Regions from separate parts of the Pseudarthrobacter sp. NBSH8 genome, predicted to be linked through region 1. Evidence: riboswitches for the same ligand, from Rfam matches in the RefSeq annotation. Region 1 holds a riboswitch; each other region holds the start of a gene.

Region 1 (5,079 bases):
GCGCACGCGTGACCGCGGTGGCCAGCAGCACGGCATCACAGCCAAGCTCCATGGCCAGTGCGGCGTCGGATGCCGTGCCGATGCCGGCGTCCAGCACCACGGGCACCGAGGCGCGCGAGACGATCAGTTCGATGTTGTGTGGATTCAGGATTCCCAGGCCGGTACCGATGGGCGCTCCGAGCGGCATAACCGCGGTGGCACCCAGGTTTTCCAGCCGCAGCGCCAGGACCGGGTCATCGTTGGTGTAGGCGAACACCTTGAAGCCCCGGTTTACCAGCTGTTCGGTAGCATCCACGAGCTCCACAGCGTCCGGCAGCAGGGTCTGTTCGTCGGCGATGACTTCCAGCTTGAGCCAGTCCGTTTCCAGCGCTTCGCGCGCAAGTTCCGCCGTCATAACCGCGTCCCGGGCCGTGAAGCAGCCTGCAGTGTTGGGCAGGATCCGGATCCCGTGGTCCACCAGGAGCTGGAAAAGGGACCCCGACTCGGCCGGCGAATAGCGCCTCATGGCCACCGTGGTCAGTTCGGTTCCGGACGCCAGCAGGGCAGCTCCCAGCCCGTCGAGGCTCGGGGCCCCCCCAGTGCCCATGATGAGGCGGGAGCCGAGCTCGACGCCGTCGATCACCAGCCTGTCAGCGGCTTCGGGCAGGTTCTGTGTGCTGATGTTGCTGGTTACTGTCATGGTGTCAGCCTCCCTGGACTGCTGTGACCAGTTCGACGTCGTCACCTTCGGCGAGCGCCGTAACGAACCACTGGCTGCGGGGTACTACTTCGGAGTTGTGGGCGACGGCGACGCCGAGTTTCTGCCCGTCTGTCGCCTGGCCGTTGGCTGCGAGGGGGCGGCCTGTGATCTGGCTGATGAGGGTGGTGATGGAGGCGTCGTCCGCGACGGAATGGCGCGAGCCGTTGAGGGTGATGTTCATGCTGATTCCTTCTGAGGGTCGAGGTCCTTCATGATGCTGATGTCCTTGGGTGGGGACTGTGTGCCGGCTATGCGGTGCTGGCTTGAAAAGCGGGCCGGGTTGAGCACTCCCCAACGAGGATCCGTCCGGCCGTCGAGCAAGTCCCGGCAGATCGCTGCCGCCGCCGGAGCAAGGAGCACTCCGTGACGGAAGAACCCGGTGGCAACAATCAGCCCGGCAATGTTCCCCAGGCTCTCCTGGTTTCCCGTTCCTGGTGCGGAAACCGGTACGCGGCCCAGGAGCGGCGCGTTGTCAGGGGTCGCCGGCCTTGCCCGCGCAGTACATTCGAGGAGTTCAAGCTCCGAGACGGCAGGCACCAGGACCTGGGCGTCACGCAGCAACTGGTAGACGCCGCCGGCCGAGACAGCACCATCGCCTGTCCCGGCGAGCGCGTCCTCCCGTTGCGTTGCCCCGATCACCACCGTGCCGTTCCCTCTGGGAACGATGTAGACCGGCACGCCATGGACTATTCCGCGGACTGTCGAGGTGAGGAGCGGGCGCAGGTGCTGCGGCACAGCAAGTCGAAGGATGTCACCGTAGACGGGCCGCAGGGGCAGGTACAGCCCAACCGGCAGGCCTTCCAGCGAGGCCGCCTGCAATCCGTTGGCCACGATAGTCTCGCCGGCCTGGACTATTCCGCCGTCGGCGAGCGCCACGCCGCTGACGCGGCCGTCCTCCCAAAGAACGGCAGCGGCCCGCTGGTCAACGGCGAATCCCCCGCGGGCACCTGCCACGGCGGTTTCTGTTCCCGGTTCATGGAGGGCCAGGACTTCCTGGAGGCACGCCACCAGCCTCCGTGGATCCACCTGGTGGTCTGCGGGGATGTCCAGGGCACAGGAGATGGCCGGGCTGAGCAGGGATTCCCTGGATCTGGCCTCACGGACAGTCAGGGGTTCCACCACCAGGCCGCTGGCCTGCTGCACGGCCCGGAGGTCCATCAGCGCCCTGCGGTCCGCGGCGTCCGCGCCGATGGCGAGGGTCGGCGTCGTCAGGTATCCGGTCTCGCCAGCCCCTGCCAGAGCAAGGTCTGCCGCGAAGGCGGGCCACAGGCCGGAGGATGTAAGCATCAGCGCCAGGAGGTCTTCCTCCTGATAGTGGAGTTCGCTTACAGGGGCCAGCATGCCGGCGGCTGCCCAGGTGGCGCCTCTCCCGGGCGCGTCATCGATCAGCACAACGGAACGGCCGGATCGCCGGGCCTCCCAGGCTATGGCGTGGCCGATGACTCCACCGCCGATGACCGCCACGTCGGCGTGCAGCACGGAGTCCGGTCGGGCTGATGCAGTCTCAGGCGGGCTGCTTATTGCGGGGGGCATATGGTTCCTTCCCTACGCCGGTACTAGCCGGATCAGGTCAAGCGGTCGGCTCTGACGCCCTCTCAGCCCGGCCGCTTTGTGACGGCTGCAACGGGCTCCCGCAGTACTCGCCCAGTTTAGGGGAATTAGGCTGGTTTCCATGAACGCGCAATCCTTCGCCGCTGCAGGCACGCCCTCCGCCAGCTCTTCCACCCCCGAATCCTTGATCGCAACAGACCCCACCGGCGGCACAGGCCCGGGCCTCCCGCACAGCGCCCGGCTGTACCTATGCACAGACTCACGCCGTGACCGGGGCGACTTTGGCGAGTTTGTGGACGCGGCTTTTGCCGGCGGCGTCGACATCATCCAGCTCCGCGACAAGGCGATCGAGGCGGCGGAGGAGCTGGAGCTGCTGGCCGTGCTTCAGGCCGCGGCCGAACGCCACGGAAAGCTATGGGCCGTCAATGACCGCGCCGATGTCGCTATGCTGTCCGGCGCCCCCGTCTTCCACATCGGGCAAAAAGACCTGCCGGTCGCTTCCGCCCGCGCCCTGCTTGGGGCACCCACAGCGATCGGGCTGTCCACGCACACCGCCGAACAGATCGAAGGCGCCATCCGGCTGTCCGGCGGGCTGACGTCCGAACGCGGCCTGGACTACTTCTGCGTCGGACCGGTCTGGGCCACTCCCACCAAGCCCGGCCGGGCCGCCGTCGGCCTTGAGCTGGTGCGGTACGCTGCCGAAGCAGTCCGCGCTGCCGGTGGCGCCCAGGCCACGCTGCCCTGGTTTGCCATCGGAGGCATCGATCTTGGCAACGTGGAGCAGGTGGTGGAGGCCGGTGCCGGCAGGATTGTGGTGGTGCGCGCCATCACCGAGGCCCCCGATCCCGCAGCGGCTGCCGCAGCACTCGTGGCGGCCCTGAACGCAGGCGCATCCTGACAATCCCACGCGTGGCGGACCGTGGGCGTGCACGATCCATGAAAATCGGGCTAACCTGATTTTCGTGTCACATCATCGGTTGGCCCCCAACGTCCACGAGCAGACCAACGAGCTCGCGGCGGCACTGAGCGCCCTGCGGACCGAGCTGGAACTGCCCGGACCCTACCCGGCGGAGGCGGTCCGGGACGCGGAAGCGGCAGTGGCCGCACACGAGTTGCCAGGCGCTGACCTGACAGACGTGGACTTCCTCACCATCGATCCGGCGTCCTCCACTGACCTGGACCAGGCGCTATTCATCGAGCGCGCGGACGATGGCTACCGCGTGCTTTATGCCATCGCTGACGTGCCGTCCTTTGTCCGCCCCGGCGGCATGCTGGATGCAGAGACCCGGCGCCGCGGCCAAACGTTCTACGCCCCGGACGGCCGGATCCCGCTGCACCCGGAGGTCATCAGCGAAGGAGCCGGCAGCCTCCTGGCCGGGCAGCTTTGTTCCGCCTACGTGTGGGAGTTCGAGCTGGACGACACCGCACAGATCTCCACGGTGAGTGTCCGCAGGGCCACCATCCGCAGCAGGGCCAAGCTGAGCTACAAGGGAGTCCAGGCCGAACTGGACGCCGGGACGCCAGGTCCCGTGCTGCAGCTCCTGAAGGAAGTGGGGCTCAAACGGGTTGAACTGGAGCGGCAACGTGGCGGCGCCAGCCTGAACATGCCCGAGCAGGAAATCGTGCAACTGCCCGACGGCGGCTACCGGATTGCCGCGGCACCGCAGCTTCCGGTGGAGGACTGGAACGCCCAGATTTCCCTGATGACCGGAATGGCGGCAGCGAACCTGATGTTGGCGGGAAAGGTGGGCATCTTGCGCACCATGCCGGCGCCGGACGAGCGCTCCCTGCGTCACTTCCGCCTCCAGACCGAGGCATTGGGCAAGCCCTGGGACGGCAAAATCAGTTACGGCGAATACCTCCGCAGCCTTGATCCGACAGAGCCCCGGCAACTGGCCATCCTGCACTCGGCCGGAATGCTGTTCCGCGGCGCCAGCTACACGGCGTTTGACGGCACCGTCCCGGACGACGCCGTCCAGTCCGCCATCGGCGCCGCCTATGCCCACACCACAGCACCGCTCCGGCGCCTCATCGACCGCTTCGTGCTGGTGATCTGCGAAGCGCTGAGCAACGGCAAGCCGGTACCGGACTGGGCGCGGGAAGCCCTGCCGTCCCTGCCGGAGATCATGGCCGGATCCGACCAGTTGGCTTCGCGGATGGAGCGCATGGCGCTGGACACGGTGGAGGCCGCGCTCCTGGTCAACCATGTGGGCCAGGAATTCGAGGCGATCGTGATTTCCGGCTCCAAGCCACAAAAGGACAACGGAAACGGGAAAAACGGCAACGGCGCCAGGAACGGCGCTGCGAAAAACGGGAACGGCCCCTCGGGGGTCATCCAGATCGCCGAACCCGCCGTGACGGCCCGCTGCGCCGGCGACCTGGAATCGGGCACAAAGGTGCGTGTCCGCCTGATCTCCTCCGATATTGCCGCGCGCGAGGTCCACTTCGAGCTGCTGGCCTGAACCATCAGTGCCCGGCCTGATCGGCCCAAAGCCGGGATTCAGGGTCCGTGCCGCTAGACTGAAGAAGTAGATATGGATGCCCGGTCGTTGATTTCCTTGATTTGAATTCAACAAGCCCGCCCCTACGCGATCTTGAGATGCACCCGTTGGTCACCAGTGCCAGCATTTTGATAGCCCGCGATCGGCTTCCACTGGATTTGCTTGCGCGCTTCGAGCGTGCTCCGGAACGGCCACGTTGGCCGGCCCGTTGAGCAGGCAGCGCCAATGCCCAAATGAATTAAGGAAACTCCACTGTGAGTGAATTGCATACCCACCAGATCCTGACTG
Region 2 (5,079 bases), 960 kb from region 1:
GACGGCGGCGGACACCTTCCCCGCCACTGGTGCCAAAAGCCCGGCGAGCGTTAGCGCAAACGTTGACTTGCCGGCGCCGTTGGGACCCGTGACGGTGAGTGCGTGGCCGGAACGGACCTGGGCGGTGATGCCCAGCTGCACCGGCACGGGCGGGATGGTCCGGAAGCCGCGGCGCCGCGGACGCTCGCGGGAGACGGCCAGGTCCTCAGCGGCCAGCAGCAGGTCACCGGAGCCTGTGGACGCGCGGCGGCGGGTTGCCGGAATATACCCCGGCACCCACACGCCCGCGCCGATCAGCATTTCCCGCGCCTCGTCGAGTACCTGGTCCGGCGGCCCGTCCAGCAAGACGGCGGACGTACCGGCCAAACTTCCTGCGGAGCCCGCAGCGGAGCCCGGCTGGAGCACCACAATCCGGTCCACCAGGTCCTTCCAGACGGACACGCGGTGTTCCACCACAACGAGTGTGGCGCCGGTTTTGTCCAGGCAGCGGCCCACTGCGTCCCGGACTTCCAGCACGCCGGCGGGATCCAGGTTCGCGGTGGGCTCGTCCAGCAGGATCAGCCCGGGCCGCATCGCGAGGATCCCGGCCAGCGCCAGTCGCTGCTTCTGTCCGCCGGACAGGGCCGACGTCGGGTGGTCCAGCGGGAGCCCGGCGGCACCTGGCCCGCCGTTGGCGTCCACACCTGTGCCATTGGCGTTCAAACCAGCTCCGCCGCCCCCGGCACTTCGCAGCCCGACGTCGTCGAGCGCTTCATGGACGCGCCGCCAGATCTCGTCCCGCGGAACGGCGAGGTTCTCGGCGCCGAAGGCGACGTCGTCGCCCAGGCGCGACAGAACCACCTGCGTTTCCGGGTCCTGCTGCATCAGCCCCGAGCGGCCGCGCTGCCCGCGGGGAACCACCCCGTCGATCAGCAGCGAACCGGTTTCGTCGGCGTCGTCTCCTTCATCCCCCAGCACCCCTGCGAGCGCGTGCAGCAGCGTTGACTTGCCGGCGCCCGACGGGCCCAGCAGCAGCACCCGCTCGCCGGGAGCGATGTCGAGGTCGAGCCCGTGGACGGCGGGGGCGGAACGGCCGGCATGCCGCCAGCCCCAGCCACGGGCGGACACCGCGGCGGGGCGCACTCCGGAAGCGCCGGCGTCGGAAGCGGTCATCAGTTGAAGACGGGCTCCGAAGCTGCCTTCCGGGACGCGAACGAGCTCAGCACGCCGGTCCTGGCCAGGCCGCGGGTGGCGATCCAGGACAGCGCGCCCGCAATCACCGCGCCGGAGATGGTGCAGAAAACGATGTACGCAAGCTTGTCGCCGGGCTCGTACGCGATGTTCCAGCCCCACGGCAGGAACGAGTCGTTGAGGCCGCAGAACAGGCCCGCCCCGGCACCGGCCAGGAGAGCGGCGATGAGGTTGTACTTCTGGTGCAGGAAGGACTTGAACCGGAAGTTGCCGTACACCAGCAGGAAGAACACCAGTTCGGCGCCTAGGCCCTGGAGGAGTCCGGAGATCAGCACCGTGGCGCCGTACTGCGAGCCCATGATGAGTTCGCCGGTGGCGGCCACAGCTTCGCAGAAGAGCGCCGCGCCGGGTTTGCGGATGATGAGCATGCCCAGCACTGCCGGGATCATCCAGCCGCCGGCGATCAGGCCGGTCAGCGGGGGGTAAACGGCATTCATTGGTGCGGAAACGATGCCGGCGCCCTGGGACCAGGCCCAGAAGATCACGCCACCGGTGATGGCGATGAGCGCCGCCACCACGATGTCCACAACACGCCAGGTATTGCCGGTCTTTTTGATTGCTGCAGTTGTCATTCGGTCCTCCTGAGGATCAGGAGGGGAAAGTGCCCCGGCGTGCGGCGCTGCCGCCGTTTCCGGACACTTCGAGAACTCGACTCCCTTGCGCCGGTACTAACCGGATCAGGTTCGAGGGTCTGCGGCTGTCCGCACTCTCAGCGCCTGCCTGCGGTTCCCTGGCAATGCCAGTGATGTCCGACGGCGGCGCTCCCCTGTCGTAATAAATCTGCCCTGATGGGCGTACTCCAGTTTACACCGCGGGCGGGGTAGATTGTGGGCCATGACTGCCAACAACCCGACTGTGACTGCGTTCAATCCCGATGCGACGGTGCCCCAGCCGGTGGGGCTGCTGGAGGCCCTGATCGCCCGCATCGAGGGCGAGATCAGCGAGCTGCAGTTTCCCCATTTCACCAGGGATGATTCCCTCAATCTGGGGCTGCTGCTGGTGGAGCTCGGCAAATCGCGCCGGCTGCCTATCGCGATCGACATCACGAAGGGTGACCAGGTCCTTTTCCATGTTGCCCTGGACGGCGCCACCCCCGACAACGAGCACTGGATCCGGGCGAAGCAGCGCACCGCCGCCAGGTATGAGATCCCGTCGTTGCTGGTGGGCCTCCGCGGCAGGCTGCACGGCGGCCGGATCGAGGACCACGGCTGGTACGACGAAACCGTCTACGCGGCCCACGGCGGCTGCTTCCCGGTCTACGTCGCCGGCGTGGGCGCCGTAGCCACGGTGACGGTCTCGGGCCTGCCCCAGCAGCAGGACCACGATCTCGTGGTGGAAGCCCTGCGGGAGATTCTGGAGTCCATGCAGCCGGGTTAGGCTAAAGACAGTCCCGGATCCGCTCACAAGGAGTTCAACGAATGAACCTGTTCATCAAGCTGCTCGGCACCGCAATCAGCCTCGGCGCCGGATTCGTCGGCACCAAGATGGTCAATACCGTGTGGGAAAAGTCCACCGGCCGGAAGGCTCCCACCGGCAAGGATGAAGACACCCCCACGAGCCTCCGCTCGGCGCTGACGTTCGCGCTTATTTCGGCCTCGGTCAGCACCATCATTCAGGTGCTGGCCAACCGCGGCACACAGCGGGCCATTACCCGCTTCGCCAAGTCCCAGGACATCGTCTAAGCGCACCACCAACACATGAGTTTTTGTCCAGATAAAGGCCTCCAAACGGCCCTGACGCCGTGTTATCTGGACAAAAACTCACGCGCGGGGCGGGACGTTAGCATCGGCGAGTGAGGCTCAGTCCCGCCGCCCGCCGTCGTACGCTTCATCCCGGGACGAGTCATCCCGGGACGATTGTGCCGCCTTCTGAACCACGGCGTCGAGTTCATCGGAGCTGAGCAGCTCGCGGTGCAGGTGTTTGGTGCGGTACCCGGCGCGGCCCACCATGTGGGCGGAAACCGGCACGGTCAGCAGCTGGAAAATCCAGGCCACGAGCAGCGCGGGCCACACCCACCAGGTGCGCATCTGCAGGCCGATGGCCGCAAGGAGCAGGAACAGCCCCAGCACCTGGGGCTTGGTGGCCGCGTGCATGCGGCTGAGCAGGTCCGGAAAACGGAGCAGTCCGACGGCGGCGGCGAGGGACATGAGGGCACCCACCACCAGGAACACCGCCGACACGGTATCGATGACGTTATCAACCACGCTGGCCTCAGGATTCATTGGCTTGCTCCCGCCGGTCGGCCACAAAGCGCGCAACCGTCACTGCCCCGATGAAGCCGACAATGGACAGCGCCACCAGCAGCATCAGGTTGTTCAGGTGCCGGTTAACGGCCATATCGATGCATAGGGCCGCGCCGAGGATCGCGAGCAGGACGTCGGAGGCCAGCACCCTGTCCAGCAGCGACGGGCCGCGGGAGATCCTAATGATGGCTCCCGCCGCTGCCAGCGAAAGAATGACTGCCGTAACAGCCAGAACGGTCTGCATCATGATGCGGCCTCCTGCCGGATTGCTTCGAGTTCTTCGCGGGAGCCCATGATCCTGATCAGGCCGGCCTCGATCGAGCGGACTTCCCTGCGCAGGTTCTCTACCTCTTCCGGGCTGCTGACGTTGAGCCCGTGGAGGTACAAGGTGGACGTTGACCGGTCCACTTCCACCACCAAGGAGCCTGGGATCAGCGAGATCACGTGCCCGGTGGCGGTGACCATGAGGTCCTGGTGGCTCCGCAACGGCACTGCGACGACGGAGCTGATGACCCGCGGGCCGCGGACAGCCGCCAGGTACATAACCTCAACGCTCGCTGCCGCCACCCTGCCCAGGAAACGCAGGGCAAATGGCACGGCGTGAAGAATGTTGAAGCGGCCGCTGACTTCTACCGGCGGCAGGTAGAACATCCGGGCCACGAGCACGGCCAGCAACGCGCCGAACAGCAGGTTGCCGGGGCTGAAGTCCTGCCACAGGGCGCCCCAGACGATCACCAGCCATACCAGCAGGGGCAGTTCCTGGCGCAGAGAAATCCGCCGGCGGCTCATTTGCCTCCTCCGTCTTTCAGTGCCACCGAGGGAACCTGCGTGTCCTCGCCCAGAACGGCCTGGATGTAGGCGGATCTGTCCAGCATCTCGTGGGCGGCCTGGTCCGAGACTGTGAACAGCGGGCCGGCGAAGACCGTCAGTGACACTCCCAGAGCCACCAGGCCCAGCGTTGAACCCACCATGGTCCGGGGCAGCAGCGTGACGTTCTTGCGGCCGGCCCGGCTGCCGGTGTCCGAATCCTCGGGCGCAGCCAGCAAGACGGGGTCCGGGTGCTCGGCGTCCGAGGGCTTGCGCCAGAACGCGCGGTTCCAGACCCGTGCGACTGCCAGCAGGGTCAGGAGGCTGGTGACCACGCCGCCGATCACCAGGGCGTAGGCCAGCGGGGTGCCCAGTTCGATGCCCGCCTGGATGAGCCCCACCTTCCCCAGGAACCCGGAGAACGGCGGGATCCCGGCCAGGTTCATGGCGGGTATAAAGAACAGCAGGGCCAGCATGGGTGACAGCTTGGCCAGGCCTGCCAACCTGTCCACGGAGGAGCTGCCGCCACGGCGTTCGATCAGGCCCGCGACCAGGAAAAGGCTGGTCTGAATGGTGATGTGGTGGGCCACGTAGAACACGGCGGCGCCCAGCCCGGCCACCGAGGACATAGCCAGCCCAAACACCATGTAGCCGATGTGGCTCACCAGGGTGAAGGACAACAGACGTTTGATGTCGCTCTGCGCCAAGGCGCCAAGGATTCCCACCACCATGGTCAGCAGCGCCGCCACCATCAGCGGAGTGTTCAGGCTGTCCCCCGGGAAGAGCAGTGTCTCCGTGC
Region 3 (5,079 bases), 450 kb from region 1:
CCGGTGAACAGAGACACAGCCGTGGCCGCCGGTACCGCCGGATACGTGCAGTACTACCCGGTCTACAAAGCTCGCCACGTGGATCTCCTCAGTGCTGTTTCCTGACGCCCAAGGGCGCCAAGACGATTGTAATGCGGTTAAAAGAATAGTGGAGCGGACCAAATGGCCCGCTCCACCGTTTCAGAACTATTTGTTACTCTGCAGCTGCAGCGGCAACGATGTTGACTACGCGGCGACCGCGGCGGGTGCCGAACTGGACGGCTCCCGGGGCCAGTGCGAACAGTGTGTCGTCGCCGCCACGGCCAACGCCGGCGCCCGGGTGGAAGTGGGTGCCACGCTGGCGGACGATGATCTCGCCTGCGGAAACTACCTGACCACCGAAGCGCTTGACGCCGAGGTACTGGGCGTTGGAGTCACGACCGTTGCGAGTGGAACTCGCGCCTTTTTTATGTGCCATTTGAAATGCCTGCCTTTAAATTCTGGGGAATCTGCTGAAGAACCTGAACAGTAACGAAGAGTTACTTGATACCCGTGATCTTGACCTTGGTCAATTCCTGACGGTGACCCTGGCGCTTCTTGTAACCGGTCTTGTTCTTGAACTTCTGGATGACGATCTTCGGACCACGGAGGTCTTCGAGGATCTCAGCCGTAACCGTTACCTTGGCCAGGTCCGCAGCAGCAGAGGTGACTTTGTCACCGTCTACCAGGAGCAGTGCGGGCAACTCAAAAGTGCTGCCGGCTCCACCGGGGACGCGGTTCAGGGTAACGAAGTCTCCAACGGAAACCTTCTCTTGGCGGCCGCCTGCGCGGACAATCGCGTACACCACTTGGGAACTCACTTCTCTCGACGTTTATTACTAAATTTGCGTGCTGAACCCGATTCCATAATCGGCTGGGTTCTCGCTGTGCCTCAACGCCGTGGGGTCGTAACCCAAGTGTTGGCGTAAGCACCGAAGATCTAGAATACGCTAATTTTGCCTTCGGCCGCAAATGAGGCTGGTTACGGTCGGTTGTCTGTGATAGGACCCATAAGCAGGAACTGCACTGACAATCCAAAACCGTGCCTGACTATCGTACAGGCCACGCGGGCCCCGGACTGTCAGGAATGAATTCGCGGCGCGTCGAAGAACTCCACTTCGAACCGGCACGACTGCCTGAACGCCACCAGCATCGCCGCACGTTCATCCGCGGAAGCGCTCCGGCCCGCGTCATCAGCCAAGGCGATGGCGTCCCGGGTGGCCTGCGCGAAGTCCTCGTCAGCGTAGGCCCGCAACCAGTCGGCATAGGGATGCGCCTTCGGTGCACCGGCGGCCAAGAACTCCGCGTGGAGGGTCTGTCCCACCTCGGCGTACAGCCAGAAGCACGGCAGCACCGCAGCGACGAGGACCGCGTAGCTGCCGGAGGCCGAGGCTGCCAGCAGGTGGTCCACATAGGACTTGGTGACGGGGCCAAGTGCGGAGTCCACCGTCCTGGTGCTCAGCCACGTGCGGTGCAGCTCGGATTCGACCTCAAGGCATTGCCGGGCAGAGTTTGCCCAGAACGTCTGAGCGGCTTCCGTGGGCGCCAGTGCACTGGCGCGGGCAAGGACCCGCGAATAGCCATTCAGGTAGATGGCGTCCTGCGCCAGGTAGTAGCCGAACTGTTCCTCAGCCAACGTGCCGCCCGCCAGGCCGCGGATGAAATCCAGCCCGTAGATGGCCGCAAGATCCGGCGCCGACGCCCGCTGGAGCGTCTGGGCGAATTCGCCGGCTGCCGGAACTTGTTGCAGGTGGTGAAAGTGGTTGATGGGACCGTGGCCCCCGCCCACCTCCAGCTGATCAGCGGCCTGCAGTGCGCCGACCAGCCAAGGCTTCACTTGCCGTAGTGCGGATTCCCAGTTCCCCAGCCTGGCCCGGGCCGTAGCCATGGCCGACGACAGCGAGCAGCCGGTGCCGTGGCTGTTGCGGGTGGGGATCCTGTCGCCGCTCACTTCCACTACCTCCTGGGCGAGCAGCCCGGCGGCGTTGACCAGGGCATCCGGGCAGGCGCCGCCGTCGAGATGGCCGCCCTTGACCAGGACCGTGGCACCGGTCGCGGCGGACAACCGCTGCCCCTGTCCGAGCGCATCAGGCCAGTCCCGTGCCTGCGGCTCCCCCACCAGGATGGCCAATTCGGCCAGGTTGGGGGTGATCAGGTCCGCGAGCGGGAGCAGCTCCCGCAGGGCTGCCTCGGCAGACTCCTGCAGCAGCCGGTCACCGCTCGTGGCCACCATCACCGGATCGAGAACGACGACGGCGGGACGCGCTTTTACCAGCCAGTCCCGGACCACGCCAATCACCGCAGCATCGCCGAGCATGCCGATCTTGACCGCATCGATGGTGATGTCGTCGCTGATGGCATCCAGCTGCTGGCCCAGGAAGGATGCCGGCGGCACGTGAACCGCCTGCACCCCCTGGGTGTTCTGGACTGTCAGTGCAGTGATGGCCGCCATGCCGTAGCCGCCAAGAGCCGCAATGCTTTTGAGGTCGGCCTGGACGCCCGCGCCGCCTGACGGGTCCGATCCGGCAATGGAAAGCACCCGCGGGACGTCACGCAGCACCTGGACGCTGCCAGACCGGCCTGGCGCCGGCCGGACCTCACCCTGGTTTGCTGAGATATCCGGCAGAACCGCCGCGGGCGTTGCGGGAGGAAGGACAGAAGTTGAAGCCAAAGGAGACATCCCTTCGCCGGTGCTAGCCGGACAGGTTCAACGGGTGTGGATCTCAGCCGGCTCTCTGCGCGGCACCCCGTGTCAGTCACCAGCCTAGCGTCCCTCGGGACTTAACGCCGGACGCCCGGACGCAGCCTGTGATTCACAGACACGTCCGGGCGCCGTTGTAGAGGCTTGCCCTGCTGCTTCGTTAGAGTTCCGAGGCCGGAACCCCAACACCCAGGATGATAGGCGAGTTGGTGGCCGCAGGCTTGTCAGCCACCGGAGCCTTGACGGACTCCGGGGCCTTGGTGGCGTGGGTGTGTCCAGCGGCAGCCGCCGGAGCGGCTTCGTGATGCTCCACAGACGTGGCGTTGGCTGCGCCCTGGGCACGGCTGGCGCTCCGGTTCCGCCGGGGACGGCGGGCGCGGGGCTCCTCGGTGTGGTCGGAGTAATCCTTCTCCGCCGCTGCCGGCTGCTGCTGACGGGCAGGTTCGCCCGGTTGGCTTGCAGCTGCCTGGACTGCGGACGGCTCGTTTTCCACTACAGGGGCCGGCTCGCCAAGGCGGGCGAAGGCCTCCGCGAGGCGGTCAAGCGTCAGGGCCGGTGCGTGCGGCTGGTCCTCGTGGTGGGCCACGAACGGCAGCACCACCTGCTCGCCGCCGAACGTCAGCACAGCGGCCGGGCGGCCATTGGAGTCCATCTCGGGCCGCGCAGCCGGCACCGGCGCAGCGGGCACTGGCGCAGCCGGAGATTGTCCCGCCGCGGCTGATGCGCGAGCCACTTCGTCGTCGTGCACGTGCGCAGCGTGGGCTGCAGCCGCAATGTTCGCAAGCGCGGCCCGCGTGGCCTCGGCCTTGGCATGGCGCTCGGCGTCACTGGGTTCCGGGTGGACCGTGTGGATCTGCACCGGCGCTGCCGGTGCCGTTTCCAGTGGCTGGCCGCCACGTCCGCGGCGGCGCTTCCGGTCAGTGCGGCCACCCGGCTGGCTGTCCGGGCGCTGACTGTCCGTGCGCATGCTGTCGGCGCGCTGATCGTTGATGCGGGGTTCCTGCCGGCTGTCCACCCGCTGCACGTGGTGCTCAGCGGCTACGGTATTGGCGCGGCGGTGCTCCACGGGGTCGTCGTGGGTGACAATTCCGCGGCCTGCACAGGTTTCACACTGCTCCCCGAAGACTTCCAGGAGTCCGGTACCCATGCGCTTTCGCGTCATCTGCACGAGGCCCAGCGATGTCACTTCTGCAACCTGGTGCTTGGTCCGGTCGCGGCCCAGGCACTCCACCATGCGGCGAAGGACCAGGTCCCGGTTGGATTCGAGGACCATGTCGATAAAGTCGATGACGATGATGCCGCCGATGTCGCGGAGCCGGAGCTGCCGGACCACTTCTTCGGCTGCCTCGAGGTTGTTCTTGGTGACGGTTTCTTCGAGGTTGCCACCGCTGCCGGTGAACTTGCCGGTGTTGACGTCTACCACGGTCATGGCTTCGGTGCGGTCAATGACCAGCGAGCCGCCCGAAGGCAGGAAGACCTTACGTTCCAGGGCCTTGTGGATCTGCTCGTCGATCCGCCACGCGGCGAAGATGTCCTGGTCCTTGGTCCACTTTTCCAGGCGGCCCACGAGGTCCGGGGCAACGTACGTGACGTAGGCCTCGATGGTGTCCCAGGCCTCTTCACCCGAGACGATCAGCTTGGAGAAGTCCTCGTTGAAGACGTCACGGACCACCTTGATGGTGAGGTCCGGTTCGCCGTAGAGGAGCTCCGGGGCGAGGATCTTGGTCGACGTGGACTGGCTTTCGATGCCCTCCCACTGCGCGCGCAGCCTGTTGATGTCGTGCGTGAGCTCCTCTTCCGAGGCGCCTTCGGCAGCGGTGCGGACAATGACCCCGGCGTGCTCCGGGAGGCGGTCCTTGAGGATGCGCTTGAGGCGGTTGCGCTCGACGTCGGGCAGTTTGCGGGAGATGCCGGTCATGGAGCCGCCGGGCACGTAGACGAGGTAGCGGCCGGGCAGCGAGATCTGGCTGGTCAGGCGTGCACCCTTGTGGCCCACGGGATCCTTGGTGACCTGGACCAGGACGGTGTCGCCGGACTTGAGCGCGTTTTCGATCCGGCGCTGCTTGCCTTCGAGGTTAACGGCTTCCCAGTTCACTTCACCGGCATAGAGGACGGCGTTGCGGCCGCGTCCGATGTCGACAAACGCCGCTTCCATGGACGGCAGCACGTTCTGCACCTTGCCGAGGTAGACGTTGCCGATCAGGGAGTCCTGCTGGGTCTTGGAGACAAAGTGCTCGGCCAGCACACCGTCTTCGAGGACGCCGATCTGGATTCTGTCGTCGCGCTGGCGGACGATCATCTGCCGGTCCACTGATTCGCGGCGGGCCAGGAACTCGGCCTCGGTGATGACGGTGCGGCGG

The links. A riboswitch is a leader RNA that binds a small molecule or an ion and turns the genes downstream of it on or off. The one in region 1 is predicted to bind thiamine pyrophosphate.
Region 2: linked by a shared signal. The riboswitch ahead of FYJ92_RS17600 (ECF transporter S component) and the one ahead of thiO (glycine oxidase ThiO) in region 1 are both predicted to bind thiamine pyrophosphate.
Region 3: linked by a shared signal. The riboswitch ahead of thiD (bifunctional hydroxymethylpyrimidine kinase/phosphomethylpyrimidine kinase) and the one ahead of thiO (glycine oxidase ThiO) in region 1 are both predicted to bind thiamine pyrophosphate.

What each region holds. Positions count from the first base shown of each region.
Region 1 is NZ_CP043178.1:2,836,195-2,841,273, forward strand. It holds gene FYJ92_RS12990 (thiazole synthase) at 1-679, opposite strand, end outside; gene thiS (sulfur carrier protein ThiS) at 684-920, opposite strand; gene thiO (glycine oxidase ThiO) at 917-2,272, opposite strand; TPP riboswitch at 2,265-2,384, opposite strand; gene thiE (thiamine phosphate synthase) at 2,412-3,188, shown strand; gene FYJ92_RS13010 (RNB domain-containing ribonuclease) at 3,253-4,752, shown strand; gene FYJ92_RS13015 (DEAD/DEAH box helicase) at 5,046-5,079, shown strand, end outside.
Region 2 is NZ_CP043178.1:3,794,845-3,799,923, forward strand. It holds gene FYJ92_RS17595 (ABC transporter ATP-binding protein) at 1-1,152, opposite strand, end outside; gene FYJ92_RS17600 (ECF transporter S component) at 1,152-1,802, opposite strand; TPP riboswitch at 1,867-2,008, opposite strand; gene FYJ92_RS17605 (heme-degrading domain-containing protein) at 2,065-2,607, shown strand; gene FYJ92_RS17610 (DUF4235 domain-containing protein) at 2,649-2,912, shown strand; gene mnhG (monovalent cation/H(+) antiporter subunit G) at 3,030-3,452, opposite strand; gene FYJ92_RS17620 (monovalent cation/H+ antiporter complex subunit F) at 3,442-3,720, opposite strand; gene FYJ92_RS17625 (Na+/H+ antiporter subunit E) at 3,717-4,262, opposite strand; gene FYJ92_RS17630 (Na+/H+ antiporter subunit D) at 4,259-5,079, opposite strand, start outside.
Region 3 is NZ_CP043178.1:2,382,151-2,387,229, forward strand. It holds gene obgE (GTPase ObgE) at 1-78, opposite strand, end outside; gene rpmA (50S ribosomal protein L27) at 194-457, opposite strand; gene rplU (50S ribosomal protein L21) at 519-827, opposite strand; gene thiD (bifunctional hydroxymethylpyrimidine kinase/phosphomethylpyrimidine kinase) at 1,100-2,698, opposite strand; TPP riboswitch at 2,681-2,778, opposite strand; gene FYJ92_RS10935 (Rne/Rng family ribonuclease) at 2,880-5,079, opposite strand, start outside.